DNA from 2 places in the Achromobacter sp. ES-001 genome. Region 2 is predicted to be linked to the other one. Evidence: predicted binding sites of a transcription regulator. Region 2 holds the regulator's gene; the other holds the start of a gene.
The links. Region 2 encodes LexA, which represses DNA repair genes until DNA is damaged. Its sites were predicted from a motif close to ACTGTATNNNNATACAGT; they were not measured.

Region 1: imuA (translesion DNA synthesis-associated protein ImuA) is a predicted target of LexA. The motif match lies at 12,666-12,683, and genes of this name have one in related genera.

What each region holds. Positions count from the first base shown of each region.
Region 1 is NZ_CP079940.1:2,817,395-2,833,285, forward strand. Features, by position in the region: gene KYT87_RS12775 (hypothetical protein) at 1-593, shown strand, start outside; gene KYT87_RS12780 (RraA family protein) at 763-1,443, shown strand; gene KYT87_RS12785 (aminotransferase class I/II-fold pyridoxal phosphate-dependent enzyme) at 1,440-2,642, shown strand; gene KYT87_RS12790 (ABC transporter substrate-binding protein) at 2,682-3,503, shown strand; gene KYT87_RS12795 (amino acid ABC transporter permease) at 3,535-4,224, shown strand; gene KYT87_RS12800 (amino acid ABC transporter permease) at 4,217-4,906, shown strand; gene KYT87_RS12805 (amino acid ABC transporter ATP-binding protein) at 4,918-5,652, shown strand; gene KYT87_RS12810 (LysR family transcriptional regulator) at 5,687-6,646, shown strand; gene KYT87_RS12815 (I78 family peptidase inhibitor) at 6,732-7,145, opposite strand; gene KYT87_RS12820 (error-prone DNA polymerase) at 7,303-10,551, opposite strand; gene KYT87_RS12825 (DNA polymerase Y family protein) at 10,561-12,030, opposite strand; gene imuA (translesion DNA synthesis-associated protein ImuA) at 11,960-12,664, opposite strand; gene KYT87_RS12835 (amino acid permease) at 12,770-14,260, opposite strand; gene ypfH (esterase) at 14,503-15,207, shown strand; gene KYT87_RS12845 (IclR family transcriptional regulator) at 15,215-15,891, shown strand, end outside.
Region 2 is NZ_CP079940.1:3,744,149-3,760,039, reverse strand. Features, by position in the region: gene KYT87_RS16855 (hypothetical protein) at 1-97, shown strand, start outside; gene KYT87_RS16850 (cold-shock protein) at 468-671, shown strand; gene KYT87_RS16845 (DUF924 family protein) at 803-1,366, shown strand; gene KYT87_RS16840 (cold-shock protein) at 1,670-1,876, shown strand; gene KYT87_RS16835 (TIGR00645 family protein) at 2,023-2,568, opposite strand; gene KYT87_RS16830 (M48 family metalloprotease) at 2,832-3,587, shown strand; gene tig (trigger factor) at 3,752-5,062, shown strand; gene clpP (ATP-dependent Clp endopeptidase proteolytic subunit ClpP) at 5,067-5,720, shown strand; gene clpX (ATP-dependent Clp protease ATP-binding subunit ClpX) at 5,822-7,120, shown strand; gene lon (endopeptidase La) at 7,330-9,780, shown strand; gene lexA (transcriptional repressor LexA) at 9,955-10,602, opposite strand; gene KYT87_RS16800 (amino acid aminotransferase) at 10,760-11,959, opposite strand; gene uvrB (excinuclease ABC subunit UvrB) at 12,036-14,165, shown strand; gene KYT87_RS16790 (low molecular weight protein-tyrosine-phosphatase) at 14,425-14,916, shown strand; gene iscR (Fe-S cluster assembly transcriptional regulator IscR) at 15,109-15,651, shown strand; gene KYT87_RS16780 (IscS subfamily cysteine desulfurase) at 15,673-15,891, shown strand, end outside.

The DNA of each region.
Region 1 (15,891 bases), 930 kb from region 2:
CGCTGCGCAAAAAAGAAATCCTGCTGGCGCGCACGCCGCCGGAAGCCGCGACGCCGCCGGAAGGCGAAGCGGAGGACGGGTCCCCGCCTTGGGACGACTCCGATGCGCCGCCCAGCGTGGATGGCGCGCCGCGCCTGCCGCCCAATATCTCGTGGACGCCACCCGTGCCCAGCCGCCAGGCGTTGGCGCGCGCCGCGCGCATCAGCAGCAATACGCTGGGCCAGATCGAAAAAATCCAGAAGGACGCTGCGCCCGAACTGGTGCGCGCCGTGAAAGAGGGCGCCATTTCGATCAACGCGGCGGCGGCGGTGGCCTCGTTGCCGCCCGAGCGTCAGGCGGCAGCGGTGGCCGGCGGCAAGAAAGAGCTGCAACAGGCCGCCCGCGAAGTGCGTCTGGCCAAGGCCCCGCCGCCGCGCGAAGCCCCGCCCGAAGTCCCCATCGAGCACATCGCGGATCTGCCTGCCGAGGTGGCCCGCTTGCGCGGGGTGTTGGCGCGCGTGACCGAAGAACGCGATCAGCTGAAAAAGAAGGTCATGCATCTGACGATTGCGCTGTCCGAGGCGCGGGGCGCCAGCAATGGCGGGGATGATTGACGGGGATTGCCCCGGGTTGATCAGGGGAAGGGATAACCCTTAACGTCCGGATATAAGAAAAAAATTCGTGGTCGGCTGGGAATTTATATCGTTTTGAGGAAAGGCGGCCGGGGCCTTGTAATGCGTATTCGCTTAACCGCTAGACGCATCCACCCCCATCGACTTTCTTATGACTCCCATCGGATTTCGCATTCTTTCCCGGTCGGCCCCGGCCGTGGCCGCCGACGTACTGGCCGGCTTTGCCGATATCGGCTCGGCCCAGATCAGCGACTGCATGAACCGCCTTTACGGCGTGGCGGACTTGCGTCCGATGCACGGCGGCACGCGCCGCATGGTCGGCCTGGCGCTGACCGTGAAGACGCGGCCCGGCGATAACCTGATGATCCATCAGGCAATTTCCATGGGCGGGGCAGGCGACGTCATCGTGGTCGATGGCGCCGGCGACACCAGCAACGCGCTGGTCGGCGAACTGATGATGATGGATGCGCAGTCGCGCGGCATCGCGGGCTTTGTCATCGACGGCGCGGTGCGCGATGTGGACGTCTTCGGCCAGGGAGAATTTGGCTGCTTCGCGCGCGGCATTGCGCACAAAGGCCCCTACAAGGACGGCCCGGGCGAAATCAATGTGGCGGTATCGGTCGGCGGGCAGGTGGTCCACGCCGGGGATGTCGTCGTGGGCGATGCCGATGGCGTGGTGGTGATTCCCGCCGAACACGCGGCCGCCGTGCTGGCATTGGCGCAAAAGAAAGAAGCCGACGAAGCCGTCGCCAAGGAAAAGCTGCGCGCGGGCACGTACACCAAACCCTGGTTGGCCAAGACCATTCTTGAAAAAACCGGGGGTGCACAATGAGCATCATTGCCGACCGCATCAAGCGCATCAAGCTGTCGCCCAGCGTTGCCGCGCGCGCCATCATTGCGCAGCTGCGCGAACAGGGCCGTCGCATTATCGACCTGACCATAGGCGAGCCTGATTTTTCAACGCCCGAACATATCCGGCAGGCGGCCACCGCCGCGATGAACCGGGGCGAAACCAAGTACCCGCCGGCGCAGGGCACCGTGGCGTTGCGCCGGGCCGCGCGCGCGCAGTTGCTGGATGCGACCGGCGTGGACTATCCGGTGGGGCAGATCATCGTCAGTACCGGCGCCAAGCAAGTGATTTTCAACGGCCTGGCCGCCACGCTCAATGACGGCGACGAGGTTCTGATTCCCGCCCCGTTCTGGGTGTCGTACCCGGATATGGTGCTGGTCAATGGCGGCGTGCCGGTGGCGGTGACGACGTCTCCCGCATCGGACTACAAGGTCACGCCGCAGGCGCTGGAAGCCGCCATCACGCCGCGCACCAAGTGGCTGATGATGAACGCGCCCAGCAACCCCACGGGGTCGGTCTATACCGCCGAGGAATTGCGCGGGCTGACCGATGTGCTCAAGCGCCATCCGCACGTGTGGTTGATGACGGACGACATCTACGCCCGCCTGAATTTCACGGGTGAACCGACGGTGCATCCGTTGCAGGTGGCGCCCGAGCTGGCTGACCGCACGCTGGTGGTCAACGGCGTGTCCAAGGCGTACGCCATGACGGGCTGGCGCATCGGCTATGGCGCCGGGCCCGACGAATTGATCAAGGCGATGGCGATACTGCAATCGCAAAGCACGTCCGGCGCGTCGTCCGTCAGCCAGGCGGCGGCGCTGGAAGCGCTGTCCGGTCCGCAGGACTGCGTGGCGGAATTTGCGCGGATCTTCCAGCAACGCCGCGACCTGGCCGTGGCCGAGTTGGCCGGCGCGCCGGGGCTGACCATCGTGGTGCCGCAAGGCGCGTTCTATGTGTTCCCGGATTGCTCGGGCCTGCTGGGCAAGAAGACGCCCTCGGGCGAGGTGATCGCCAGCGACACCGACTTGACGCATTACCTGCTGCGCGAAGCGGGCGTGGCCGTGATCGACGGCAACGCCTATGGCGCGCCGGGCACGTTCCGTTTGTCGTTCGCGGCATCGATGGACGATATCAAGCAAGGATGTTCCGCGATCCGCGAGGCCTGCGCCAAGCTGTCGTGAATGCCGTTTGACCAACACAACATACAAGGGGAATCATCCATGAAACGTCATACTTTTTTTGCAGCTTGCCTGGGCCTGGCCACGTTGGCCGTCGGCGCTGCCGCGCAAGCAGATCAGGTCGACGACATCAAGGCGCGCGGCGAACTGGTTTGCGGCACGCTGGGCACGTCGCAGCCGTTCAGCTTCCAGGACGGCGCCACGCGCCAGTTGGTGGGCTATGACGTGGACGTGTGCAAACTGGTTGCCGACAAGCTGGGCGTGAAGATCAGCTACAAGCTGCTGTCGGTGGCGGCGCGCGTGCCGGAACTGAACGAAGGGCGCGTGGACATCCTGGCCGCCAACCTGGGTTATTCGCCGGATCGCGCCGAACAGATCGCGTTCAGCCACGCCTACTACGTCAGCCCGCAAAAGCTGCTGGTGCGCAAGGATTCGGGCTTTGATTCGATTGACGCGCTGAACGGCCGCCGCATCGGCGCCACCAAGGGTTCCAGCTCGGAACGCGAGATCAAGCGCATCCTGAACAAGTCGCAGGTGATTGGTTATGGCGACAGTTCGGCCACCTATCTGGCTTTGCAGCAAAAGAAGGTGGACGCGCAGTTTGCCTCTGAACTGGTGCTGGTGCGGCTGGTGCTGCAAAGCCCGCCCACGGCGCCCGTCAGCGTGATTGCCAAGTCGGTGTTCGACGAACCCTGGGGCCTGGGCGTGCGCAAGTCCGAGCCGCGCATGCTGCAAACGGTGAACCAGGCCCTGGACGACGCCGAAAGCTCGGGCGCGGCCGCCAAGCTGTTCGACAAGTGGTTCGGCCCGACCACCCCCTACAAGCTGGAGCGCGGTTTCAAGATCGGCCCCATCGCCGGCTGATGCCCGCGCAACCGCCAGGGGCCGACGCTTTATGAGCCTGCTAGACGCTTCCCAATACCAGCTGCTGTTCAGCGGCATGGTGGTCACCGTGCAACTGTTCTTCGTTGCGTGGGTCATGGCCTTCGCCATCGCGGTGACGCTGGTGGTGGTGCGCGCCACCAACCTGGCGCCGTGCCGCTGGGTGGTGGACGCGTATGTCGAATACCACCGCAACGTGCCGCTGTTGGTGCAGGTGTTGTTCTGGTATTTCGGCATGCCCGAGCTGCTGCCCGAAGGGCTGCGAATGTGGCTCTACGATCACAACGCCGAGATGTCGCTGGCGGCGATTGCGCTGGCGCTGGGCTCGGCCGCCTACATCGCCGAGGACATCCGCAGCGGCCTGCGCGCCATACCGTGGACCCAGTTCGAGGCGGCGCGCGCGCTGGGCGCGAGCTACCTGCAATGCATGCGCTTCGTGATCGTGCCGCAGGCGCTGCGCATTTCCATTCCGCCCTTGGTCGGCCGCGCGTTGCTGCTGTTCAAGAACACCAGCGTCGCGATGGCGATCGGCGTGATGGAACTGACCTACCAGGCGCGCGAGATCGAAAACGAAACCTATCGCACCTTCGCCACCTTCGGCGCGGCAACGATCATGTACCTGCTGGGATCGTTCCTGATCATGGCGGTGGGGTCGCGCATCTACGCCCGTTATCGTTTGAATCGCGGAGGCCACGGTGCTTGATCTGCTGTCGCAATACTGGCCGACGCTGCTGGTCGGCCAATACCCCAACGGGCCCCTGGGCGGTCTGGCGCTGACGCTGATCCTGGCGGCGCTGGGGCTGCTGATGTCCTTGCCGCTGGCGCTGCTGATTGCGCTGGCCCGCGTCAGCCCGTTCGGCGCGCTGCGCGTTGCCAGCAAGGCGCTGGTCAACATGGTGCGCGGCATGCCGCTGCTGATGCTGATCTTCTGGGCGTACTTCGTGGTGCCCAAGCTGACGGGGCAGGTGGTCAGCGGTTTCTGGACGCTGTTTTTTGCGCTGGTCGTCTACGAAAGCGCCTATCTGTCGGAGGTGATCCGGTCGGGCATCGAGGCGGTGCCGCGCGGCCAGATCGAGGCGTCCCGGTCGCTGGGCGTGGGTTACTGGACCACGATGCGCAAGGTGGTGCTGCCGCAGGCGCTGTTTAACGTGTTGCCCAGCATGACCAGCCAGTTCGTGTCCACGATCAAGGAAACGTCGCTGGGCTACGTCATCAGCGTCAATGAACTGACGTTTGCCGCCAACCAGATCAACAACCTGGTGCTGACGCAGCCGCTGCAAGTGTTCGGCATCCTGGCCATCATCTATTTCCTGGTGTGCTTCAGCCTGAGCCGCGGCTTGAGCTGGCTGGACCTGCATATCCGCCGCTCGCGCGCCATGGCTTAACGGAAAGAATCATGATCAAGCTTGAAAAAGTGAACAAGTGGTATGGCGACCATCACGTGCTCAAGGATGTCGACCTGTCGGTGGCGCGTGGTGAAGTGCTGGTGGTGTGCGGGCCGTCGGGTTCGGGCAAGTCGACGATGATCCGCACGGTGAACCGGCTGGAACCCATCGAAAAAGGCCGCATCCTGATCGATGGGGCCGACATCTACCAAAAGGGCGCCAACCTGAATGCGCTGCGCCAGAAGATCGGTTTCGTGTTTCAGCAGTTCAACCTGTTTCCGCACATGAGTGTGCTGGAAAACGTGATCTTCGCGCCGGTCAACATCCGCAAGCAGCCGCGCAAGCAGGCGGTGGAATTGGCGCGTGCCTTGCTGGAACGGGTCGGGCTGTTGAACAAGATCGATGCCTATCCGGGTTCGCTGTCGGGCGGTCAGCAGCAACGCGTGGCGATTGCCCGTGCGTTGGCGTTGCAGCCGCCGGTGATGTTGTTCGACGAGCCGACCAGCGCGCTGGACCCGGAAATGGTGGGCGAGGTGTTGCAGGTGATGAAGGGCTTGGCCAAGGACGGCATGACGATGGTCTGCGTGACACACGAAATGGGTTTCGCGCGCGACGTCTGTGACCGCGTCGTTTTCATGGATGGCGGCGAGATCCTGGAGGTTGACACGCCCGAGCGCTTTTTCAGCGCGCCGTCGCATCCGCGCGCGCAGCGCTTCCTGGCCGACATCCTGCATCCGCGCGGCTAGCGCCGCCTGCCGCGATGGTAATGTGAGGGTTTCCATGCGTTTCGCCTCGACCGCCGCGATGTACACCCTTAAACAGCTAGAGGCTTTTTACTGGAGCTCCGAACTTGGCAGCTTCAGCGCATCTTCCCGAAAACTGCACACGACCCAATCGGCGGTGGCCAAGCGGGTGGGCGAACTCGAAGCGTTTGCGGGCTCGCCCTTGTTCGAGCGGCGCGCCAAGAAACTGGTGATGACGCCGCAAGGCCGCAAGCTGTTCGAACTGGCGCGCGAGATGCTGGACCTGAACAGCCGCATCGTGCAGAACATGGCCGACCCCGCCAGTTTCGAAGGCGTGGTGCGGCTGGGCGTGACCGAACTGGTCGGCATGACGTGGCTGGCGCGGCTGATCAACCAGATCAGCCAGCGCTATCCGCGCGTGCAGCTGATGCCCGAGATCGACGGTGGCATCACGCTGTACGAACGGCTGGAACAAGACCAGTTGGACCTGGCCATCATGCCGGGGCCTTTCTGGAGCTACCAATACGACTGCACGCACCTGGGCGCCGTCACCAACGTCTGGATGGCCAGCCCCGCGCTGGACATTGATTTCCAGGCGCGCTTGTCACCCCAGGACCTGGCGCCGTATCCGGTGATTTCGCAGCCGACCAATTCCGCGCTGTCGCATCTGTATGACGCCTGGTTCGCGGAACAGGGTTTGCCCGTCAAGCGGGTGTTGACCTGCAACAGCCTGGGGATGATGGCGCAGTTGACGATGCTGGGGCTGGGCATCAGCTATCTGCCTGGCGCCTACTTTGCGCCGCTGGTCGAGCGCGGCGCGCTGTGCCAGTTGAATGTGCAGCCCGATCTGCCCACGATCAATTACTACGCGGTGCACAAAAAAAACATCGTCAACCCGATTGTGTCGCGGGTGATCGACATTGCGCGCGAGGAATGCGCGTTCGAAGTGGCGGGGGCATTTCTGCCCCACGTGCCACCCACGCCGCCCGCGGCCTGAGGCGGCCCGCAGGGGCGGGGATGGCGAGGAATGGGACGGGGATGGGCGCGACGGCCGGCGCCGTCTTGCCTTGGATGCCGCCGGATCAGCCGCAGCGAATCGCGGTCATGACGTCTTTGTCATCCACGATCAGGTTCAAGCGGGTGGCGTTGTACTCCATGGTCACGAGTTGACCGGGGCGCAAAATGCGCGCCGTGCTGCTGCCGCTGCGGGTACGCAGGTCTTCCATGGTAGAGGTCGTGGCCTTTTGGCCGATCTGCGATTGCAGCGCGGCCGCATCGCAAGTCTTGGTGCCGTAGCCCGGCATGGCCGAGCCGCCTGCCGACCCGCCATAGGATGAGCCGCCGAAAGTAGAGCCACCGGACGCGCTGGATGCGCCGGAAGAGGAAGACGCGCTGGAGGAGCTGGATGCCGACGACGCGCCGGACGAAGACGTCCCGGTATTGGCGCATGCGGTCAGGCTGGCAATCAGAAGGAAAGGGATCAGCTTGCGGATCATGTAAAGCTCCTTACAACTACTCGACGACGAAAAAGCCATGATAGACCAGCCTTGGCGCGCTGTAATCAGGGATCAGCGAGCACCTGAAATCCGATCGGTTTTGGCGTTGGTTTGCCCCGTGGGCATGCCGGTTCGGGAACTTGACAAGCGCGTGACGTCAATGAAAATTCCGGCTATGCGCCGCCAGGCCGCCCAGCAGGTCGGACAGGTCCACCAGGCGTTGGGCGATCAGGTGGCGGATGCCGTCGACGCTTTGCCAGGTGCCGTAGACGCCCAGCAGTTTGGCCCCGAGTAGTTCGCGGCGTTGGCGTTCGATCAGGTCGGGGCGGACGACGACGTTGACGGGGCCGGTTTCGTCTTCCAGGGTTACGAAGATGACGCCCTTGGAGGTTTGTGGCCGTTGGCGCACGGTGACGATGCCGCAGGCGCGGGCGACGCGTTTGTCGGGGTAGCCGTTCAGGACCTCGGCGGGTTGGAAGTTGCGGGCGGCCAGTTGGGGGCGTAGCAGCGCGACCGGGTGGCTGTGCAGCGTCAGGCCCAGGCTGCGGTAATCGGCGGCCACGGTCTGGCTTTCGGACGGGGCCGACAGCTGGGGGGCCTGCGTTTCGACGATGGCGGCGTCGCGCAGCAGGTCGCGGCTTTGTACGCTGGCGGCGGCTTCCCAGCTGGCTTGGCGGCGGTGGCCGGCCAACGTGCGCAGCGCGTCGCCGGCGGCCAGCACGTTCAGGTCGTGGCGGTTCAGGGTGGCGCGGCGGGCCAGGTCGCCGGTGTCGGTAAAGGGCGCCTGTGCGCGCGCCTGTTCGATGCGCCGGGCGGCGTCTTCGCGCATGCCTTGCAGCAGGTTCAGCCCCAGCCGCACGGCCGGGCGCGCCTGGTCGGCAGGCGGCGAATGCGGGCGGGGGCGGCGCTGGGCGCCGGGGTGGTCGGCGGGCAGGGTTTCCAGCGCGGATTCCCAGCCGCTGACGGTGACGTCGGCGGGCAGCACACAGACGCCGTGGCGGCGGGCGTCCTGCACCAGTTGGGCGGGGGCGTAGAACCCCATGGGTTGGGAATTGAGCAGGGCGGCCAGGAAGGCCTCGGGTTCGTGGCGCTTGAGCCAGGAACTGAAGTACGCCAGCAGGGCGAAGCTGGCGGCATGGCTTTCCGGGAACCCGTATTCGCCAAACCCCTCGACCTGCCGGAACAGCGCTTCGGCGAATTCCAGCTTGTAGCCGTGCGCCAGCAGGCCACCCACCAGCTTGATGCGGAATTTGTCCACGCCGCCCTTGCGTTTCCAGGCGGCCATGGAGCGGCGCAACTGGTCGGCCTCGCCAGGGGTGAAGCCGGCGGCCACCACGGCAATCTGCATCACCTGTTCCTGGAAGATGGGCACGCCCATGGTGCGGCTGAGCACGCCTCGGACCTTCTCGCTGGGATAGGTTTCGGCTTCCTTGCCCTGGCGGCGGCGCAGGTAGGGGTGGACCATGCCGCCCTGGATCGGGCCGGGGCGCACGATGGCCACCTGCACGACCAGGTCGTAGTATTTGCGCGGGCGCAGGCGGGGCAGCATCGTCATCTGCGCGCGTGATTCGATCTGGAACACGCCCACCGTGTCGGCCTCGCAGATCATGTCGTAGGTGGCTTCGTCGCCTTCGGGTATGTCTTGCAGCGCCAGCGGCCGGCCCCGGCGCTGGCCGGCCAGTTCCAGCGTGCGGCGCAGGGCGGACAGCATGCCCAGCGCCAGCACGTCCACTTTCAGCAGTTTCAGCGCGTCCAGGTCGTCTTTGTCCCATTGCACGACGCTGCGGTCCTGCATGGCGGCGTTTTCAATGGGCACCAGCCGCGACAGCTTGCCGCGTGAAATCACAAAGCCGCCGGGGTGCTGCGACAGGTGGCGTGGAAAGCCCATCATGGTTTGCGCCAGCGACGCCCATTGCCGCGCCACGCGCGATTCCGGGTCCAGCCCGCAGGTGCCCAGCGTGCGCAGCATTTCCTTTTTGCCGTCCCACCATTGATGGGCGCGCGCCACCGCGTCGATGACGCCCAGGTCCACGCCCAGTGCGCTGCCGGTGTCGCGCAGCACACTGCGCGGCCGGTACGAAATGACCACGGCGGTCAGGGCGGCGCGGTCGCGTCCGTATTTGTCGTAGATGTATTGGATGACTTCTTCGCGGCGCTGGTGTTCGAAGTCCACGTCGATGTCGGGGGGTTCGTTGCGTTCCTTGCTGATGAAACGTTCAAACAGGTTGTTGCCTCGGGCCGGATCGACGGCGGTGATGCCCAGGCAATAACAGACGGCGGAGTTGGCGGCGGACCCCCGGCCCTGGCACAGGATGCCCTGGCTGCGCGCGTACTGGACGATGTCGTAGACGGTCAGGAAATACGCTTCGTAGTGCAGCTCGCCGATCAGGTTGAGTTCTTTTTCGATCTGGGCTTCGACGTTTTCCGGGACGCCGGCAGGAAAGCGGCGGGCGGCGCCGGCCAGGGTTTCCTGGCGCAGATAAGAGGCGGGCGTGTGGCCGGGCGGCACGACCTCGTCGGGGTATTCGTAGCGCAGTTCGTCCAGCGAAAACGCGCAGCGGCGCGCCACCACCAAGGTCTGCGCCAGCGCGTCGGGCGGATACAGGTTGGCCAGGCGCATGCGGGTGCGCAGATGCTGCTCGGCATTTTCGGACAATTCGTAGCCGCACTGGGCGACGGTCTGGCGGGTGCGGATGCCGGCCAGCGTGTCGTGCAGGGGCTTGCGCGACCGCACATGCATCTGCACCTGGCCCACCGCTACGACGGGCAGCTCGGCCTGGCGGGCGGCGTGTTCGACGGCGGCGCGGTGCTGGTCGTCGCGCGACCGGTACAGCAGGTTCAAGCCGACCCAGGCGCGGTTGGCAAACACGCGTGCCAGCCAGCGCGCCTGCTCGGCCAGGCGGTCGGCGTCGGTACCGTAGGCGGGCGTCAGGATGGCCAGGCATTCCGGTAACTGGCGCAGGTGTTCGTAGCCCTTGGGCGGGTGGGTCAGGTCTTCGGGGGCCAGCCGGTATTCGCCCTTGGGGGCGCGGGTGCGGGCCAGCGTGATGAGTTCGGACAGGTTGCCGTAGCCTTCGCGGGTTTGCGCCAGCAGGGTCAGGCCCAGCGGGGCGGCGTCGGGCGCGGCGCGCAGCTGGAACGTGGCGCCGATGATCAGCGGCAGCTTCTGGGTCTTGGCCTCCATGTGGGCGCGAACCACGCCGGCCAGCGAGCATTCGTCGGTCAGCGCCAGCGCGGCGTAGCCGAGTTCCGCCGCGCGCGCGACCAGTTCCTCCGGGTGCGAGGCGCCTTGCAGGAAGGAAAAATTCGACTGGCATTGCAGCTCGGCGTAGCCGGGCAGGGTGGCTAACGCAGCGGGGTCGGCGGGGTCGGCCGGGTCGGACGGGTCGTAGGGATCGTCTTGCATGGGCCGGCCTTAAGCGTACAGCCCGTGCAGGAACCAGCGCGCGTGTTCGGCGTCGCGTTCGCGGTAGATCCAGTAGCGCGCCGCCGCCGCGTCTTCGGCAACGAAGTAATCGCGCACGGTCAGGGCCGGGTCCCACCAGCCGCTTTCGATGCGTTCCGGCCCGCGCACCAGCCGCAGCGGCTGGCCGCCGTACTGGGGGCGATGACCCGACAGCTTCAAGGCCAGCGGCGTTTCCAGCAGCCAGAAGGGGCGGTCCAGCAAGGGCGGCAGGGGCTGGGGCGGGCGCGGGGTGGCCAGCGCATCGCCCCAGGAATTGGCGGCTTCGGGGCGGTGGTCGGGCGTGGGATGGGCATGGCGCACCTGGTCGCGACCCAGCCGGGCCACCAGCAGATCCAGCAGCCGGGCGTGGTCGGCCGCGGTGCCGCCGGGCTCGGGGAACAAGGTGGTGCTGACGGCGGGCTGTTCCACGGTGTCGGGCGCCAGCAGCGATACGGCGATGACGGGCGCTTCCAGCGTGACGTGGTTCAGCTTTTCGCGCAGCAGGTGCAAGATCTGCGGCGCCTGCCAGACCGGTTGCGCCAGCGCCAGTTCCAGTTCGGTGGGCGGGCGGGCATGGCGGCCGCGTTCGTGTTCCATGCAGAGCACCACGCGGCGCACCGCCAGTTGCCGGGCGGTAAGCCAGCCGCCCAGCTGCTCGGCCAGGCGGCGCGCCACTGCCAGCACGGCGTCGGTGTGCTCGACGTAGTCCATGAGTTCGATGCGCCGGGAAAACTGGTTGGGCGGTTCGATCCAGCGATACAGTTCGGGCGCCTGGCCATAGGCGGCGTCCAGGGCCGGCAGAAGGTCGGGCGCGCTGCGCCGTTGCAGGCCGGCGCGCGGCAGGGCGCGCAGGTCGGCCAGGGTATGGCAGCCGATGTCGCCCAGCCAGTCCAGCCGCGCCTGCGCCTGGGGCAGCAGCGCCACTGGCAGGGCGTCCAGCCGGCGGGCCAGCGTGGGCAGGGTGAGCGTGCGCCGGGGCATGCGGCGGCCGGCCCGATGCGCCAGCAGCCAGGCGCCCCGGGCCGTGGGCGCCATGCCCAGCGACACGCGCAGGTCCAGCGCTTGCAGGGTGGCGCGTATGCGCCGGGCAAGCGCGCGCGGGCCGCCAAAGAACATCAGGCTGGCGCCCACGTTCAACAGCACGGTGTCGGCATCGCCCAGGGCAATTTCAGGGGTGTATTGCAGCAGCGCCAGCGCCGCGCCGTGCAGGGTGTCGGCTTCGGCTTGGGGCTGGCGGGGCAAGAGCTCGACCTGGGGGGCGATAACGGCCGCGCCGGCGCGGCGCATGCCCGGTTTGACGCCGGCCTGGCGGGCGGCGGGGGTGAGGGCGGCAACGCGTTCCTGGTCCAGGACGGCGAACGCGTGCCCCTCATGCGGCCAGTGCGGGCGTAGTACGTCCAGCGGCAGGCAGCGCAGGAAGGCGGCGATCCAGAGGCGCATGGCGGGGAGAAGACGGCGTAAGCGCGCCGGGCTCCAGGCCCACGTACAGCGGGGTGTCGCAGACAGGCCCCCGGCGCTTCAGAATATGAACGGATAAACCGCCCGGGGCCGGCGCAAGCGCCAGCCGCAACGGGGCGGGGGTAGCGTTTTGCGCGGCGCTGGCCGGGCGGATGGCAATGAACAGCAGGTCGCTGGCCTGGGCCGCCAGATGTAGGCGGCGCAGGGATTCGGGGCGCACGTGCGGCAACCAGCAGATCAGGGCGCCGCAACTGCCGTTTTTCAGGATTTGTTCCGTCGCCCACAGGGTGTCGACGGGTTTTTGCGGCGCCACCCACAGCAATTGCCGGGGGTCCAGCCGCCAGCTCATCCAGCTGGCGATGTGGGGCACGTGCGGCGGCTGGACCAGCGCAATGGGGCGGCGCGTTTCCAGCTGGGCCAGCGCCGGGCGCAGCAGGCGGATTTCGCCCACGCCCGGATGCGGCGTCAACAGTTCGATAAGAGACCCCAGCGGCCAGCCGCCGTCCGGCAGCTCGGCGGAAAGCGAAGCGTGCCCGGTAGGCAGGTTGCGCGCGGCGCCTTTAGCCAACTGGGTGGCGCGCCACAACGCGGGATGGATGCGTTCAGGAGTCATCATTACTGTATGAATATACAGTATTGTAGCTTCCTTTTTGTCGCCCTTCGGTGATCCCTTTGCTGCCCTTTTGTCACCCTTTTCGGGTGTCGGCCCGTCCGGCCAGGCCTATCCTCGATCCAGATCCAGCCCGTAAAAGCGCATGTCGCCGTAGCGCACCCAGCGCGATTTCTTCACCACGCGATGCCCGATCCACAGCGCCAGGAACAGCGGAATGGCCAGATACGTGGACACCACCCCGATCCAGTCGATGCGATCCTGCAAGAACGCCTGGTAGTTCTGGCCCAGCGTCACCACCAGGCACAGCACAAAGGCCAGCACCGGCCCAAACGGGAACAGGCCGGCCTTGTAGGGCAGGTCGGCCGTGTCGTAGCCGTGCCGCACGTAGCCCCGGCGAAAGCGGTAATGGCTGATCGCGATGCTCAACCAGACGATGAATTCCGTCATGCCCGCAAAATTCAGCAGCCAGATATAGACGGCCTTGGGGCTGTAGACCACGCTGAACAGGCACAGGCAGGCCAGCGCCGTGGTGGCCAGCAGCGCGTATAGCGGCACGCCGCCAGGCGTCAGCCGCTTGAACAGCGCGGGCGCCTGGCCCTCGGCCGCCATGTTGAACAGCATGCGGGTGGCGGCGTACATGCCCGAATTGCCGGCCGACAGCACCGACGTCAGGATCACCGCGTTCATCACGGTGGCGGCCGACAGCAGGCCGGCATGCTGGAACACCAGCGTGAAGGGGCTGACGGCAATGTCTTCCACTTCGTTGCGCAGCAGTTGCGGGTCGGTATAGGGCAGCAGCAGGCCGATGATCAGAATGGCCAGCACATAGAAAAGCAGGATGCGCCAGAACACGTTGTTGATGGCGCGCGGCACGTTGCGGCGCGGGTTTTCGGATTCGCCGGCGGCCACGCCCACCAGTTCGGTGCCCTGGAAGGAATAGGCCACCACCATGGCCACGCCGACCCAGGTGGCCGCGTTGCCCACGAAGGGCGCATCGCCGATGGTCCAGTTCACCAGGCCGACCTGATCGCCGCTGTGGATGATGCCCACCAGCATGCCCAGCCCGACGGCGATAAAGCACAGCACCGCCACCACCTTGATGATGGCGAACCAGTATTCGGCCTCGCCGAAGCTGCGCGCCGAAAACGCGTTTAGCCCGAAGGTCAGTGCCAAAAAGGCCACGCTCCATATCCAGCCCGGCGTGTCCGGCAGCCAGTACGCCATGACCAATTGGGCGGCCACCACGTCCACGGCGACGACCGTGGCCCAGCTGATCCAGAAATTCCATCCCAGCGCGAAGCCGAAGCCGGGGTCTACATAGCGCGACGCATAGGTGCAGAACGACCCGGACACCGGCATGAAGGTGGCAAGCTCGCCCAGGCTGGTCATGATGAAGTAGACCATCAGGCCGATCACCAGGTAGACGAGCAGGGCGCCGCCCGGGCCGGCTTGCGCGATGGCCGCGCCCGAGGCCACGAACAGGCCGGTGCCGATGGCTCCGCCCAGCGCTATCATCGTCAGGTGGCGCGCCTTGAGCACGCGGTGCAGCTGATTCCGGCTAGCGGGAGTCGCGCCAGAATCGGGGGTTTGTGTTTGCATTGCAGGGGGTCAAGGGGCCGCCGTGGCGGCATTCAGGCAAGGGGTGGGCGGGGTCCGGTCACGCTGGTGGCGACCAGGCGACCAGGCGACCAGGCGACCAGGCGACCAGGCAGCCAGGCGACCGTCAACCGGTCGCCACGCGGCCGCCAACGCCAAGCAGGCCGCCAACGGTAAAGCCGCGCATTTTACAATGCGGCCATCGCGGCGCAGTCCAGCGGCCCGGGCCAGCACGGAGCAGTTTCATGGCATCTACCGAATCTCTTGAATTCCTACCCGAGGCGGGCGTCGACGTGCGCCAGTTGTTCATCCTGCTGCACGGCGTGGGCGGGTCGCCCGATAACCTGCGGCCCTTGGCCCAGGCCGTGCGCGCGGCCTTTCCGACGGCGGCGGTGCTGGTGCCCGAGGGTTTCGAGCCCTTTGACGGCGGCAACGCCGGGCGCCAGTGGTTTTCGGTGCGCGGCGTGACCGAAGACAATCGCGCCGAACGCGTGGCGGCGGCCATGCCACCCCTGGAAGCCTATGTGCGCCAGGCGCAGGCCCGCTTCAAACTATTGCAGTCGGACACGGCGATCGCGGGCTTTTCGCAGGGCGCGATCATGGCGCTGGAACTGGTGCAGGCCCATGACGGCATGGCCGGCCGCATCATTGCGTTTTCGGGGCGCTATGCCCAATTGCCCAAGACCGCCCCGCAATTCACCACCTTGCACCTGCTGCATGGCGCCGACGACCCGATCATGAACGTGTCCCACATCCAGGCGGCCCAGGCGCGGCTGGAGGCGCTGCATGGCGATTCCACTATCGATATCGCCAGCCACGTCGGCCATGAACTGCATCCCGCGTTGATCGAACGCGCCATTGTCCGCTTGCAGACCTGCGTGCCGCTGCGCAGCTGGGAAGCGGCGCTGGGCCTGAACCAGACGCCGCCCGACGGCACTACGCTGCACTGATCGCGCGATGAGCACCGCGCGTTCTTCCGTGCCGGCCTCGCCGCGCGCCGCCGATTCCGTGGGCGGCGCACAAAGCATTTTCCGGGTGCTGCGCCTGTTGAAATACGTGGGCGCCGCGCCCGCGCGTGGCGTGGGCTTGAGCGATGTCGTGCGCGACATCGGCCTGACGCCGCCCACCGCGCACCGCATGCTGTCGGCCTTGCTGCAAGAGGGTTTCCTGTCGCTGAACCCCAAGCTAAAGACCTATAGCCTGGGGCGCGAGTCTTACATCCTGGGCCTGGCTGCCGAAAGCCGCCATGGCATCAAGGCCATCGCCGAATCGGCCGTGTTGCGGCTGGCACAGTCCACGGGCGATACCAGCTTTCTATCGGTGCGCTCGGGCCACGAAGCGGTGTGCGTGGACCGCAAGACGGGCGACTTTCCCATCAAGATCCTGACGCTGGAAGTGGGCCACCGGCGGCCGCTGGGCGTGGGGGCGGGCAGTCTGGCGCTGCTGGCGTTTTTGCCCAATGACGATATCGACCGCGTGCTGGCTCGTTACGACGCCACCACCGCGCCCGACCTGCCGTCCACCGACATGCTGCGCGAGGACATCGCCGCCGCGCGCAAGCAGGGGTATGCGCTGAACCCGGGGCGCATCATCCCCGACATGCTGGGCGTGGGGGTGCCGGTATTCGACCGTGA
Region 2 (15,891 bases):
AAATATGAATCCCGGCGACGTGGCGGTTTTCCTTTGCTCGGGATCCGATGCTTTTGGCGCGGCTCTCGATCTGTTGGGTTTACCTATCGACCAGTAAGCCTGACGGCAAACCAAAGTGCTGATCCGAATGACGTATGAAAGACGTATGCGTTAAGACAGCATTTATATAAGCCCCGATTGTTTTTTTATGTTGTATGGGTGTTTACACCTATGCAGGGACAAGTTTTGCCTATGAAAACGTGCAAATTTTCAACGCAGTTTCTCTTTGTTGCATTATTGGCACGTATTTTTTAGGATTATGTTGACTTGTGAGGGGAACATAACGATAGTGTCGGCACACGATCACAAGCGTTGCGATTTTCGTTCAGTGCCGTGCCTTTTCCGGCTCAGCGTTATTGTTCTACTGTCCCCTCCTTGATTGATTCGTGACCTCCGGGCATTTGCCCATTATCTCTAGGAAATACAGTATGGAAACCGGCGTCGTTAAGTGGTTCAATTCGGAAAAAGGCTATGGCTTCATCACCCCGGAAGCGGGTGGTAAGGATCTGTTCGCTCACTTCTCCGAAATCCAGGGTTCTGGCTTCAAGTCTCTGGAAGAGAACCAGCGCGTCAGCTTTGTGACGGCCAATGGCCCCAAGGGCCCGCAAGCCACGAAGATTCAGGTCCTGTAAAGGTCTGAGTTTTCGCAAAAAAGCCCCTTCGGGGGCTTTTTTTGTTTTTGCGGCGCGCTATTCTGCACCTGCCAGCACGGCCACAGCGCCGCGCTAGCCTGTACCGCTTCAATGCCTTCAGGACGGCTTCCATGACTGCTTCTTCGCCAATGGCCCTAACCACGCAAGCGACCGACGTCGTGGCCTTCTGGGCCGATGCAGGGCCGCAGCAGTGGTATCGCAAAAGCGATGCGTTCGACGCCGAGTTCCGGCAGCGCTTCGAAACGGCGCATTGGGCAGCCGCATCGCGGCAGCTAGACGCCTGGCAAGAAGATGCTGATGGCGCGCTGGCCCTGATGATTTTGCTGGATCAGTTTCCTCGCAACGCGTATCGCGGCACGGCGCATATGTTCGCCACCGACCCATTGGCGCAGTATTTCGCCGAACGGGCTATCGCGGCAGGGCACGATCTGGCGGTGCAGCCGGTGATGCGGCAGTTCTTCTACATGCCGTTCGAGCATTCGGAAAGCCTGGTCATGCAAAACCGTGGGGTTGCGCTGATGGAGCCGCTGGAGCCGGATACGCTGCGCTGGGCCATCTTGCATCGGGACATCATCAAGCGCTTTGGTCGCTTCCCGCATCGCAATGCCGTGTTGGGGCGACAGACCACTCAGGCCGAACATGAGTTCCTGGCTGCCGGCGGATTTGCCGGCTGACCGAGCTTGCACCCCATGCGCTGACGCGAAGTCAGTGGGTATCGGCATGTATCTTTTCATACCAATGTGAAAATATTCGTCGTTATATGGGCCGCGCCTGCCGACAAGCTTCGCGCGTGCGTCGACCATTCGCATATTTGACGTTTTTCCGGGTTCACCAATACACTGAGTTCAGCGAGATTTTCAAGCGACGCGGTCTGCGTCAACTTGTCGCCGTCAGTGGTGCTGCGGTTGCTTCCTCTCCCATCCTTGATGATCTGGCGCCCCGCGAGAAATCGCATCTTTTAGGTTCAAGGACAATCCATGGCAACCGGCATCGTTAAGTGGTTCAACGCCGAAAAGGGTTACGGCTTCATCATGCCCGACGACGGCAGCAAAGACCTTTTCGCCCATTACTCCGAAATCCGCAGCGAAGGCTATAAGTCCCTGCAGGAAAACCAGCGCGTCACCTTCGAGGTTGGTACCGGTCCCAAGGGTCCCAGCGCCAAAAACATCAAGGTCGCGGCCTGACGCTTTGCGGGTAGCGCCCCGGGTGCGCCCGGTGTTCGGCCCATAAAAAAGCCCCCACACGCAATGTGTGGAGGCTTTTTTTTACGACAAACGCAACGCGTTGGCGCGCGCGTCTTAATGCCTTGCTGTCTTAGTGCCTTAGTGCCTTAGTGCTTATGCACGGCCGGAGTCGACAGCTTGTCGACCAGCGCGATACCCAATGCGGACAGTATGAACAACGCGTGGATGATTGTTTGCCACATGACGCCCGCTTCGGTGAAACGCGCGTTCGGCGTGCCAATCGTGCCGGCTTCGATGAACGTGCGCAGCAAGTGGATGGACGAGATGCCGATGATCGCCATCGCCAGTTTCACCTTCAGCACGCTGGCGTTCACGTGGCTTAGCCATTCCGGTTGATCCGGATGGTTCTGCAAGCGCAGTCGTGACACGAAGGTTTCGTATCCGCCGACGATCACCATGACAAGCAGGTTCGAGATCATGACCACGTCGATCAAGCCCAACACCAGCAGCATGATTTCCATTTCGCCAAAGCTGTTGGCGTGGGTCAGTAGGTGCCATAGCTCTTTCAGGAACAGCATGACGTAGACGCCTTGCGCCACGATCAGCCCAAGGTACAGCGGCAATTGCAGCCAGCGCGAACTGAAGATCAAACTGGGCAATAGGCCCAGGCGGGGAGGGGAGGGTTCAATCATGTTGGGTGCGAGCCATTTGTTGTTTGCGATAAAAGCGCGGCGGCAATTCTAACAACGCCAAGACGACGCCGGCAGCAGATTTTTATGACAAAGCCGCGTCATGTCGTCACGGCCCGCTAGCACTTCCACACAGGGTTTGCCCGACTTTTATGTAAGCGAAACTGCCATTTGCGAAACTGTGTGGCGAAACGCTTGGAGCGCTTTCGGCATATATAGAATTGCCGCCTCGCTCGCATAGAGTCAGTCAAGAGGAGTTTGTTCCCATGAAGATCCGCTACACCGTTGCCGCGTTGACCGTCGCGCTTGCCCCTTATTCCGCGTCGCATGCCTTCGACATCGGCGGCCTGGTGGGCGCTGGCAGCAAGGTTGTGCAAGCTGCCACCTTGAGCGACGCCGAAATCAAGACCTTGTCGGACAAGGCGTGCGCGCAAAGCGATTCCCAAGAAAAGATTGCCGCGCCGGGCAGCAAGTACGATGCGCGTCTGCAAAAGATCGCCAAGGCGCTGGGCGGCACTGTCAATGGTCAAAAGGCCAACTACAAGGTCTACATCACCAAGGACGTCAATGCCTGGGCCATGGCCAACGGCTGCATCCGCGTCTATAGCGGCTTGATGGACATGATGACGGACGACGAAGTCATGGGCGTGGTCGGCCACGAAATCGGCCACGTTGCGCTGGGCCATAGCAAGAAGGCCATGCAAACTGCCTACACCGTGTCCGCCGCGCGCGATGCCGCCGGTGCCGCGGGTGGCGCCACGGTCGCAGCTCTGAATTCGTCGCAACTGGGTGACCTGACCGAAAAGTTCATCAACGCGCAGTTCTCGCAATCGCAGGAAAGCGCCGCGGACGACTATTCGTTCGATCAGTTGCAGGCCAAGAAGCTCAATACGCGGGGCTTGGTCACGGCTTTCCAGAAGCTTGCCGAGCTTGATGGCGGCAAGAGCGATATGATGAGCTCGCACCCGTCCTCGGCCAAGCGCGCTCAACACATCGAAGACCGCATCGCCAAGGCCAAATAAGGCGTCAAAGCGACGTTCGCCCTCCCTTTTCGGGCGGAAAACGGGGCGCGAGTATCCGGGCAATTCCGGGGCTCGCGCCCCTTTGCGTCAGGGTTCCGGAAGTTTCCGGTAAAATGGCGCGTTTATCCGCCCGTAATCTCATCTCTCGGAAAATAGGTCTTTTAATGCAGCCTGTGGTTGAAACCCTCTCCGGCCTGGAGCGCCGTGTTGATCTGGCCGTCTCGGTGGCCGACGTCGAAAAGGAAGTCCAGGCGCAATTAAAGCGCGTGGCTCGCACCGCCAAGGTCCCCGGCTTCCGCCCGGGTAAAGCTCCGCTCGCCATGCTCGAGCGTAGCCATGGCCCCAGCATTCGCTACGACGTGATCAATAGCCAAGTTGGCCGTGCCTTCGAACAAGCCATCGACGGCGCCAAGCTGCGCGTCGCTGGCGCCCCGAACCTCGAACCCAAGACTGAAGGCGTTACCGACGACACGCTGGCGTTCACCGCCACGTTCGAGGTCTACCCTGAAGTTGCCGTGCCGGATCTGTCGGCGCTGGCTGTCACGCGCTACGAAACCGCCGTCACCGACGCCGAAGTTCAACAAACCCTGGACGTTCTGCGCAAGCAGCGCGCCACGTTCGAAGCCCGTGAAGGCCGCGCCGCGCAAGATGGCGACCGCGTCACGCTGGACTTCGCCGGCACCATCGACGGCGTGCCGTTCGAAGGCGGCAAGGCCGAAGACTTCCCGTTCGTGCTCGGCCAAGGCCGCATGCTGCCGGAATTCGAAGAAGCCGCTCGCGGCCTGAAGGCTGGCGAAACCAAGGTCTTCGAACTGAAGTTCCCGGATGACTACCAAGGCGTGGAAGTCGCCGGCAAGACCGCCGAATTCACCATTACCGTCAAGGAAGTGGCTGAAGGCGTTCTGCCCGAACTGAACAGCGAATTCGCCAAGTCCCTCGGCCAAGCCGAAGGCGACGTCGAAAAGCTGAAGGCCGACATCCGCAGCAACATCGAGCGCGAAGTCAAGGTCCGTTCGGCTGGCCGCACCAAGTCCAGCGTCATGGACGCCTTGGTCGAAGCCGGCAAGTTCGACGTGCCGAAGGCGCTGGTCGACAACGACGTTCAAGGCCGTGTCGCAGCTGCCCGCGAAGAGCTCAAGCAGCGTGGCATCCCCAACGCCGAGTCCGTGCCGATCCCGGCTGAAGCTTTCTCGACCGAATCCGAACGCCGTGTCCGCCTGGGCCTGCTGGTGTCGGAACTGGTCAAGCAAGCCCAGTTGCAAGCCAAGCCCGAGCAAGTTCGTGCGCGCATTGAAGAATTCGCGGAAAACTACGAACAACCCGCTCAGGTTGTCAGCTATTACCTGGCTGACCGCCAGCGTCGTGCTGAAATCGAGGCTATCGTGCTGGAAGACAATGTCGTCGCGCACGTTCTGGAAAAAGCTAAGGTCACCGAAGAAAAGGTGCCTTTCGATCAGTTGATGGGGATGGCGTAACACTATGCAGAGATTCACCGATTTCTATGCGGCAATGAATGGCGGGTCTTCGGTGACCCCCACCGGCCTGGGCTACATTCCCATGGTTATCGAGCAGTCGGGGCGCGGCGAGCGCGCCTACGACATCTATTCGCGTCTGCTCCGCGAACGGCTCATTTTCCTGGTGGGTCCGGTCAATGACGCAACGGCCAACCTGGTTGTGGCGCAGTTGCTGTTCCTGGAATCGGAGAATCCTGACAAGGACATTTCCCTGTACATCAACTCGCCTGGCGGGTCGGTGTATGCGGGAATGGCCATTTTTGACACCATGCAGTTCATCAAGCCGGACGTATCGACCCTGTGCACCGGCCTGGCGGCCAGCATGGGCGCGTTCCTGCTGGCGGCTGGCAAGAAGGGCAAGCGTTTCACGCTGCCCAACTCCCGGATCATGATCCACCAGCCGTCGGGCGGCGCCCAGGGCCAAGCGTCCGACATCCAGATCCAGGCTCGCGAGATCCTGGACCTGCGCGAACGTCTTAACCGGATCCTGGCCGACAACACCGGCCAGTCGATGGAGCGAATCGGCCTGGACACGGAACGTGACAACTTCATGTCCGCCGAAGATGCGGTATCGTATGGATTGGTGGACAAGGTGATGAGCTCCCGCTCGGAAGGCTGACTTCCAGGTTGATCCGAACCCGCTGCCACCAAGTTTGAGTAAGCGCATGCGCTGGACCCGTTATCGGTCTGGCGCATCTTTACCTGAGATACGAAACAAATATGCCTGAAAAAAAGGGATCGGCAGACGCAAAAGTGCTGCATTGCTCGTTTTGCAATAAAAGCCAGCATGAAGTCCGCAAGCTGATCGCGGGTCCGTCGGTGTTCATCTGTGATGAATGCATAGATCTGTGCAACGACATCATCCGCGAGGAAGCGCAAGCGACCGCGCGCGCGGCGATTCGTTCCGAGCTGCCCACTCCGGCCGAAATCAAGACCTTCCTCGACCAGTACGTCATTGGGCAGAACTCGCCCAAGCGCATGCTGGCCGTGGCGGTTTACAACCATTACAAGCGCATTCGTCACGGCGAGATCAAGGGTGACGAAGTCGAGCTCTCCAAGAGCAACATCATGCTGATCGGACCCACGGGCTCGGGCAAGACGCTGTTGGCGCAGACCTTGGCGCGCATGCTGAATGTGCCTTTCGTCATGGCTGACGCCACGACGCTGACCGAAGCCGGCTACGTCGGCGAAGACGTCGAGAACATCATTCAGAAGTTGCTGCAAAACTGCAACTACGAAGTCGAGAAAGCGCAACGCGCCATTATCTACATCGACGAAATCGATAAGATTTCCCGCAAGTCGGACAACCCGTCCATTACGCGCGACGTTTCCGGCGAAGGCGTGCAGCAGGCGCTGCTCAAGCTGATCGAAGGTACGGTTGCCTCGGTGCCCCCGCAAGGCGGACGCAAGCATCCGAATCAGGACTTCGTGCAAGTGGACACGACCAACATCCTGTTCATCGTGGGCGGCGCCTTCGACGGACTGGAAAAGGTCATCCGTGACCGTACCGAAAAGTCCGGCATCGGGTTCTCGGCCTCGGTGCGTGCCAAATCCGAACGCGGTGTAGGCGAGCTGTTCTCGGAAGTCGAACCCGAAGATCTGATCAAGTTCGGCTTGATCCCGGAACTGGTGGGTCGTCTGCCCGTGGTCGCCACGCTGGACGAGCTGGACGAAGCGGCATTGGTTCAGATCCTTACCGAGCCAAAAAACGCTTTGCTCAAGCAATTCCAGAAGCTGTTCGCCATGGAAGGCGCCGAGCTGGACCTGCGTCCCGCAGCGTTGAAGGCGATCGCCCGCAAGGCGCTCAAGCGTAAGACGGGTGCCCGGGGCTTGCGTTCGATCATCGAACAAACGCTGTTGGACACCATGTATGAGTTGCCTTCGCAGGGCAACGTAAAGCGTGTGGTCGTCGACGAGAACGCAATCGAAGGCGAGGGCAAGCCCTTGCTTATCTATGCGGACGAAGCCGGCGAATCCGACAAGCCGGAGCGTGGAGAAGTCCGCGACGCTGCAGCCTGATATTTCAAAAAAGCCCGTTCCTGTAACGGGTTTTTTTGCCGTAGGAGTGCCCTCCGGGGCATTTTTTTTTGCCTTTTGCCTATCCGGCAGCCGGGATCTTGAATTTTCGGCTATTGTTCCCATAACAGACGTAACTGACGCGGATAGCCCGGGTACTCTCTCCCAGGCTCCCCGTCCCCGATACGCCGAGTCATACCGAGGAACCTCCTATGTCTGCCAGCCAGACCCTGCCTTCCGACCCGATCGACCTGCCTTTGCTCCCACTTCGCGACGTCGTGGTGTTTCCGCACATGGTCATCCCGCTGTTCGTCGGCCGTCCGCGCTCTATTCGCGCGCTCGAGGTTGCGATGGAAGCGGGCAAAAGCATCATGCTGGTGGCCCAAAAATCCGCCGGCAAGGATGATCCCACCCCCGAAGACGTCTACGAGATCGGCTGCGTTGCCGGCATCCTCCAGATGCTCAAATTGCCCGACGGCACCGTTAAGGTTCTGGTCGAAGGCACTCAGCGTGCCCGCATCAACAGCATCGAAGATGCCGATTCGCATTTCACCTGCCAGGTGACGCCGATCGAGCCGGACGCCATGCAGGGCTCCGAAACCGAGGCCCTGCGCCGCGCGATCGTTGCCCAGTTCGAACAGTACGTAAAGCTCAACAAGAAGATCCCTCCGGAGATCCTGACCTCGTTGGCCGGCATCGACGATGCGGGTCGCCTGGCTGACACGATCGCCGCGCATCTTCCGCTGAAGCTCGAGCAGAAGCAAAAAATGCTCGAGATCGTCGGCACGTCCGAGCGCCTTGAAGGTCTGCTTACCCAGCTGGAAACCGAAATCGACATTCTTCAGGTCGAAAAGCGGATTCGCGGCCGCGTGAAGAAGCAGATGGAAAAGAGCCAGCGCGACTACTACTTGAATGAGCAGGTCAAAGCCATTCAGAAGGAGTTGGGCGAGGGGGAAGAGGGCGCGGACATCGAAGAGCTTGAAAAGAAGATCATCGCTGCCCACATGCCCAAAGAGGCGCGTAAAAAGGCCGATGCCGAGCTCAAGAAGCTCAAGCTCATGTCGCCCATGTCGGCCGAAGCCACCGTGGTGCGCAACTACATCGATACGCTCATCAACCTCCCCTGGAGGAAGAAGAGCAAGATCAACAACTCGATCGCCAACGCCGAGACGGTGCTGGACAACGACCATTACGGTCTGGAAAAGGTCAAGGAACGCATTCTCGAATATCTTGCCGTGCAACAGCGCGTAGACAAGGTCAAGGCACCGATCCTGTGCCTGGTCGGCCCCCCGGGCGTCGGCAAGACCTCGCTGGGCCAGTCCATTGCCAAGGCCACGAACCGCAAGTTCGTGCGTATGGCGCTGGGCGGCGTGCGTGACGAGGCCGAGATCCGAGGCCATCGCCGTACTTACATCGGTTCGATGCCCGGCAAGATCGTGCAGAACATGTCGAAGGTCGGCGTGCGCAATCCCTTGTTCCTGCTTGATGAAATCGACAAGCTGGGCATGGACTTCCGCGGCGATCCTTCTTCGGCGTTGCTTGAAGTGCTGGACCCGGAACAAAACCACACGTTCCAGGACCACTACATCGAAGTCGACTTCGATTTGTCCGACGTCATGTTCGTGGCCACCAGCAACACGCTGAACATCCCGCCGGCTCTGTTGGACCGTATGGAAGTGATCCGCCTGTCCGGTTACACGGAAGAGGAAAAGATCCATATCGCTCGCGACCATCTGCTGCCCAAGCTGATGCAGAACAACGGCGTGAAGGACAACGAACTGACGGTCGATGACAGTGCGCTGCGCGATATCGTTCGCTATTACACCCGGGAAGCCGGTGTGCGCGCCCTTGAACGCGAAGTGGGCAAGATCTGCCGCAAGGTCATCAAGCAGTTGCTGACCCAGAATGATCGTGCCAAGGCGGAAGGCAAGACCATCGAGGTCAAGCCGGTCAACGTCACGGGCGACAACCTGAGCGACTACCTGGGCGTGCGCCGCTATACCTTCGGCATGGCCGAGAAGGAAAACCAGATTGGTCAGGTGACCGGTCTGGCCTGGACCGAGGTCGGTGGCGATCTGCTGACAATCGAAGTGGCGGACATGCCGGGTAAGGGCGTGATCCAGCGTACGGGTTCGCTTGGCGACGTGATGAAGGAATCGGTGGAAGCGGCTCGCACGGTGGTGCGGTCCCGCGCTCGTCGCCTGGGCTTTGCCGACAGCGTCTTCGAGAAGCACGACATGCACGTCCACGTGCCGGAAGGTGCGACGCCCAAGGACGGCCCGTCCGCGGGTATCGCGATCACCACGGCCATGGTTTCGGCGTTGTCGCGCATTCCGGTGCGCGCCAATGTTGCCATGACCGGTGAGATCACGCTGCGCGGCGAAGTGCTGCCTATCGGCGGCCTGAAGGAAAAGCTGCTGGCGGCCCACCGTGGCGGTATCAAGACGGTCTTGATTCCCGAGGAAAACGTCAAGGACTTGGCGGAGATCCCGGATAACGTCAAGAACCAACTTGAGATCGTGCCGGTCCGCTGGATCGACAAGGTGCTGGAATTAGCGTTGGAGCGTCTGCCGGAGCCTCTGGCCGAGGAAGAAGCCGTCAAAGACGCGCTGGTGACCAAGCCTGCCGAGCCCGGCTCGACGGACCCGGTTCTGAAGCACTGATCAGCTGGTATGGCCGGGCGCCCGAAGTATGGGCGCCCAACAAAAACCCCGCCACGTGGCGGGGTTTTTTTATGGCCATCATTTTGGCCTTCGCGGTAACTTTGGTTATGGCCGTTGCCGGGCGAACGCTACGGCGAGGCTAGGCAGACCGTGCCTGATCTACCCCGTGCTGCGTCAGTGCAACGCGTGCGTACGGATTAAACCGACGGCGATGCCTTCCAGCGCGAACTCTTGGTCTGCTTCAACGATGATGGTTTGAAAGTCCGGATTTTCCGGCAGCAGTTCGATGTGCCCATTGGTGCGTTGCAGGCGCTTGACCGTCACGTCGTCGCCCAAACGTGCCACGACGATCTGGCCGTTGCGCGCTTCAGAGGCCTTCTTCACCGCAAGCAAGTCACCTTCCAGAATGCCCGCATCCCGCATGCTCATGCCGCGCACCTTCAGCAGGTAATCGGGCGCTTGGGCAAAAAGATGGGGGTCCACGCCAACCTCGCGTTCGACGTGTTCGGCCGCAAGGATAGGGCTGCCTGCCGCAACGCGCCCGACCAACGGCAGCAGCAACTGCGCCAAAGAAGGTATGGCCAGAGACGTCTGAGACTGGGAGGGCCCGTCTTTCAACCGTATGCCTCGCGAGGCGCCGGCGGTGAGCTCGATAGCACCCTTGCGGGCTAATGCCTTGAGGTGGTCTTCTGCCGCATTCGGTGAACGGAAACCAAGGGCCTGGGCGATTTCGGCGCGCGTTGGCGGAAAGCCGGTGCGCGTGACGGTCTGCCGGATGAGGTCCAGGATTTGTTGCTGGCGGTCGGTGAGTTTGCTGGCCATGGCGGTGATCCGGTATAAGCGGACTGTACATATATACAGCGCCATTCTGGGGGACGTAGCGGAAAAAAGCAAGCCGGCGGCGGGCCCGAAAGCAAAACGGAGCCGCAGGGCTCCGTTTCGTCATAACAGGGCCTCGGACGGCCCGTACAGGCAGGCGTTACAGCACGGCGGCGATGCCGGCAGCTACCTTGTCAATGTTGCCGCTGTTCAGCGCAGCCACGCAGATGCGGCCGCTGGACACCGCGTACACGCCATGCTCTTCGCGCAGGCGATCCACTTGAGCCGACGTCAGGCCCGAGTACGAGAACATGCCGCGTTGCTGCAGGACAAAGCTGAAGTCCTGCTTGGCGCCGTGTTCCTTGATCTTTTCCACCAATTGCTTGCGCATCAGGCGGATGCGGTCGCGCATGCCGGCAAGTTCTTCTTCCCACATGGCGAACAGTTCCGGCGTGTTCAGCACCGTCGACACCACCGTGCCGCCGTGGGTCGGCGGGTTGGAATAGTTGGTGCGAATGACGCGCTTGAGCTGGCTCAGGACGCGGCCCGCCGCTTCCTTGCTGCCAGCGACGATCGTCAGTGCGCCCACGCGTTCACCGTAAAGCGAGAACGACTTCGAGAACGACGAGCTGATGAACATGGTCATGTCCAGATCGGCGAACATGCGCACGACGACGGCGTCCTCGGTCAGGCCCTCGCCAAAGCCCTGGTAGGCGATGTCCAGGAACGGAACCAGGTTGTTTTCCTTCACAACCGCGGCGATCTGCTTCCATTGCTCCGGCGTGGGGTCCACACCGGTCGGGTTGTGGCAGCACGCGTGCAGCACGACGACGGTCTGCGCCGGGGCTGCTTTCAAGTCCGCCAGCATGGCTTCGAAGTTCAGGCCGCGGGTGGAAGCGTCATAGTACGAATACGTGCCGACCTCAAAGCCGGCGCGCTCGAACAGCGCACGGTGGTTTTCCCAGCTGGGGTTGCTGATCAACACCTTGGAAGAGGGCAGCAATTGGCGCAGGAAGTCGGCGCCAATCTTAAGCGCGCCGGTGCCGCCCAGCGCTTGGGTGGTCAACACGCGACCGGCTGCGGCCAACGCGGAATCCTTACCCAGCAACAGGGCTTGAGCGCCCTGGTTGTAGCCGGCGATGCCTTCGATGGGCAAATAGCCGCGAGCGGCGGCCGCTTCGATGCGGGCGGTTTCGGCCTTGCGAACGGCGCCCAACAGGGGGATCCGTCCCTGGTCGTCGTAGTACACGCCCACGCCCAGGTTGACTTTACCCGGACGCGTGTCCGCGTTGAATTGTTCGTTCAGACCAAGAATGGGGTCGCGCGGCGCGAGTTCGACGGAATCGAAAAGGTTGCTCATGGGACTCTGATGAGGATGGGTGGACGCAGTACGAGGTGCTGTGGATAATGGGGGGTTTACCCTGGAACAGTCTAGCATGCCAAACAGCCCAATAGACCCGAGCGGCGCGGGAGATCTGGCCCAGAATCTCGCTGGAAATGCCGTGGTACCAGTATCGGCTGACGCACCGCCCGTTGCTGGCGCGGAACCGCGCTTTGTGGAATATCCCGGTAGCCCGTTCCAGCTGTTCCAGCCCTATCCTCCGGCCGGCGATCAGCCCACCGCGATCAACGGGTTGACCCAGGGTATCGAAGACGGCCTGATGTTCCAGACGCTGCTGGGCGTGACGGGCTCGGGCAAGACCTACACCATGGCGAACGTGATCGCGCGGCTGGGACGCCCTGCGCTGGTGTTGGCGCCCAACAAAACGCTTGCGGCGCAGCTATATGCCGAAATGCGGGAGTTCTTTCCGAAGAACGCGGTCGAGTATTTCGTTTCGTACTACGACTATTACCAGCCCGAGGCCTATGTCCCGACGCGCGACCTGTTCATTGAAAAGGATTCGTCCATCAATGAGCACATCGAACAAATGCGTCTATCGGCTACCAAGAGCCTGCTTGAACGCCGGGACACTATTATTGTCGGCACGGTGTCTTGCATCTACGGTATTGGTAATCCCGGCGACTACCACGCGATGGTTTTGATTCTGCGCAGCGGAGACCAGATCTCGCGGCGGGAAATCCTGGCGCGTCTGGTTGCCATGCAATACACCCGCAATGACGCCGAATTCACGCGGGGGGCGTTCCGGGTCCGTGGCGAAACCATCGACATCTTCCCGGCAGAAAGCCCCGAGCTGGCGCTGCGCCTGACGCTTTTTGATGACGAGATCGAAAGCCTGGAGTTGTTTGATCCCCTGACGGGCCGCATTCGGCAAAAGCTGCCACGGTTTACCGTGTATCCCGGGTCGCATTACGTCACCCCGCGCGATACGGTTCTGCGCGCGATTGAAACGATCAAGGTGGAGCTGCGAGAGCGTGTCAAACGCTTCGTGGACGACGGTCATCTGGTCGAAGCCCAGCGTCTGGAACAGCGCACGCGGTTCGATCTGGAAATGCTGCAGGAGTTAGGCTTTTGCAAGGGGATCGAAAACTACTCCCGCCACCTGTCCGGCGCCGCACCAGGCGACCCGCCACCCACGTTGATCGATTACCTGCCGTCCGACGCGCTGATGTTCATCGACGAAAGCCACGTGACCATTGGCCAACTCAGCGCCATGTATCGCGGCGACCGGTCGCGCAAGGAAACGTTGGTGCAATATGGGTTCCGGTTGCCATCCGCGATGGACAATCGACCCCTCAAGCTTGAAGAATTCGAGGCGCGGATGCGCCAATGCGTCTTCGTGTCGGCCACGCCAGCGGCTTACGAGAAAGAACACGCTGACAACGTCGTTGAGCAGGTCGTTCGGCCCACTGGCTTGGTCGATCCTTTGGTCGAGGTATTGCCGGCCCGCACCCAGGTGGACGACTTGCTGGGCCAAATCAAGGCGCGGGTTTCGGTGGGCGAGCGGGTGCTGGTCACCACCCTGACCAAACGCATGGCCGAGGATTTGACGGATTTCCTTAGCGAACACGGCGTCAAGGTGCGCTACTTGCACTCCGACATTGATACCGTCGAGCGCGTGGAAATCCTGCGGGACCTGCGCCTGGGCACCTTTGATGTGTTGGTGGGCATCAACCTGCTGCGCGAGGGGCTGGATATTCCCGAGGTTTCGCTCGTGGCCATTCTTGACGCCGACAAGGAAGGCTTCCTCCGATCCGAGCGCAGCTTGATCCAGACGATTGGCCGCGCGGCCCGCAACCTGAACGGCCACGCCATTCTCTATGCAGACCGCATTACGGATTCGATGCAGCGCGCGATGGAGGAAACCAGCCGTCGGCGCGCCAAGCAGCTGCAGTTTAATATCGACAATGGCATTACGGCGCGCGGCGTCCGCAAGGCCGTGCGTGAGCTGATCGACGGCATCGTCGCGCCAGTGCAGCACGACGCCCTTGAGGCCGCCGTGCCAGCCGAGTTCCTCAAGGACGAGAAGGCCTTGGCTCGCGAGTTGAAGCGCTTGGAGAAGCTGATGATGGACCACGCTCGAAATCTGGAATTCGAGCAGGCCGCTGCCGCGCGCGATGCGCTTACCGCGCTGAAGCAACGTGTTCTTCTTGATGGGGCCGTATAAGCGCTCGCGCCGCGCAGCGCGTCGGTATGGGCTGACAGGTAGCTGACATAATGCTGAAAATGGTGCGAAGGACGATCGATATGCGCGCACAGCAGGAAAGGGCGCCTGGCGCCCACTGGGAGTGGAGGGGTGACGTTTAAATATCTCGATAACTATTTGATACTAAAGGGGTTTTTTAACACCCCGGCCGACCTTTACTCATTTGTTTCTTTGCAAAAAAAGCTTGCCTTATCTCGGGTTTTCCCTCACACTTACTCCCATGATGACCAAGGTACTTTTCGTTTGCATGGGCAATATCTGTCGCTCGCCGAGCGCAGAGGGCGTGTTTCGCCATTTGGTGAATGACGCGGGGTTGAGCGACGTTGTTCGCATTGACTCTGCGGGCACGCATGCGTTTCATATCGGCGAGGCGCCTGATGCCCGGGCGCAGGCTGCGGCACGTAAACGCGGCTACGAGATCACGCACTGTGAGGCCCGTCAGGTCACCGCAGAGGATTTCCGCGACTTCGATCTTATCCTCGCCATGGATTGGGACAACCTGTCTGCGATGCAGCAGCAGTGCCCCAAGACCTATCAGCACAAGCTGATGCTGCTGATGCGCTTCGCCAATGAGTTTGAAGAGGCCACTGTGCCCGATCCTTACTATGGCGGCGCGGATGGTTTTGGCAAGGTTCTCGATTACTTGGAAGACGCCTGCCAAGGTGTCCTGGAATTGGTCCGCAAGCGCGCTACCCAGTACCAAGCGGCCTGACCGCTTTTCCGTAGAGCCGCTCACAGTGCGGCTCTTGGGGTACATGGCAACGAAAAAACCGCGCAACAGCGCGGTTTTTTCTGGCCAGGAGCCATACCAAATTAGTCGGGAATAGGCTATACTTGACCCAATTACTCGGGTATTGACCGCCGGATTCGCTGGCGGCCATTGCCGAATCACAGGGAACCCACCATGCGGCTAACTACCAAAGGGCGTTTCGCCGTGACTGCCATGATCGATCTCGCGATGCGCCAGCACAGCGGCCCGGTCACTCTTGCGGCCATCAGCCAGCGTCAAAACATCTCGCTTTCCTATCTGGAACAGCTGTTCGGGAAACTGCGTCGCCACGAACTCGTGGACAGCGTGCGCGGCCCGGGCGGCGGTTATTCGCTTGCGCGCCTTGCACGCAATGTGACCGTCGCGGACATCATCTTTGCAGTGGACGAGCCGCTGGACGCCACCAGCTGTGGCGGCAAGCGCGACTGTACAAGCGGCAATGACGGCAAGCCGGGTAAGTGCATGACGCACGAACTCTGGGCGACGTTGAACCGCAAGATGGTCGATTACCTGGATTCGGTGTCCCTGCAAGATCTGGTCGATCAGCAGCGCGTGCGCCAGTTGCAGGAAGCCAGCAATCAAGCGCAGGCCTGCGCAGTACGTGTCAATCGGGTGGGCGGCGCCAATGCCGCTGCCAATTCCCCGACCACGACCGTCGCGGCTAACGCCACCGTATAAGCAGTATCAGGAGTTGTAGACATGACCACCCGTCCGATTTATTTTGATTATTCGGCCACCACCCCCGTCGACCCGCGCGTCGTGGACAAGATGGTGCCGTGGCTGTACGAGAACTTCGGCAATCCGGCCTCCCGTAGCCATGCGTATGGTTGGGATTCGGAAGAAGCCGTCGAACGCGCCCGCGAAGAAGTCGCCAAGCTGGTCAACGCCGACCCGCGCGAGATCGTCTGGACTTCTGGT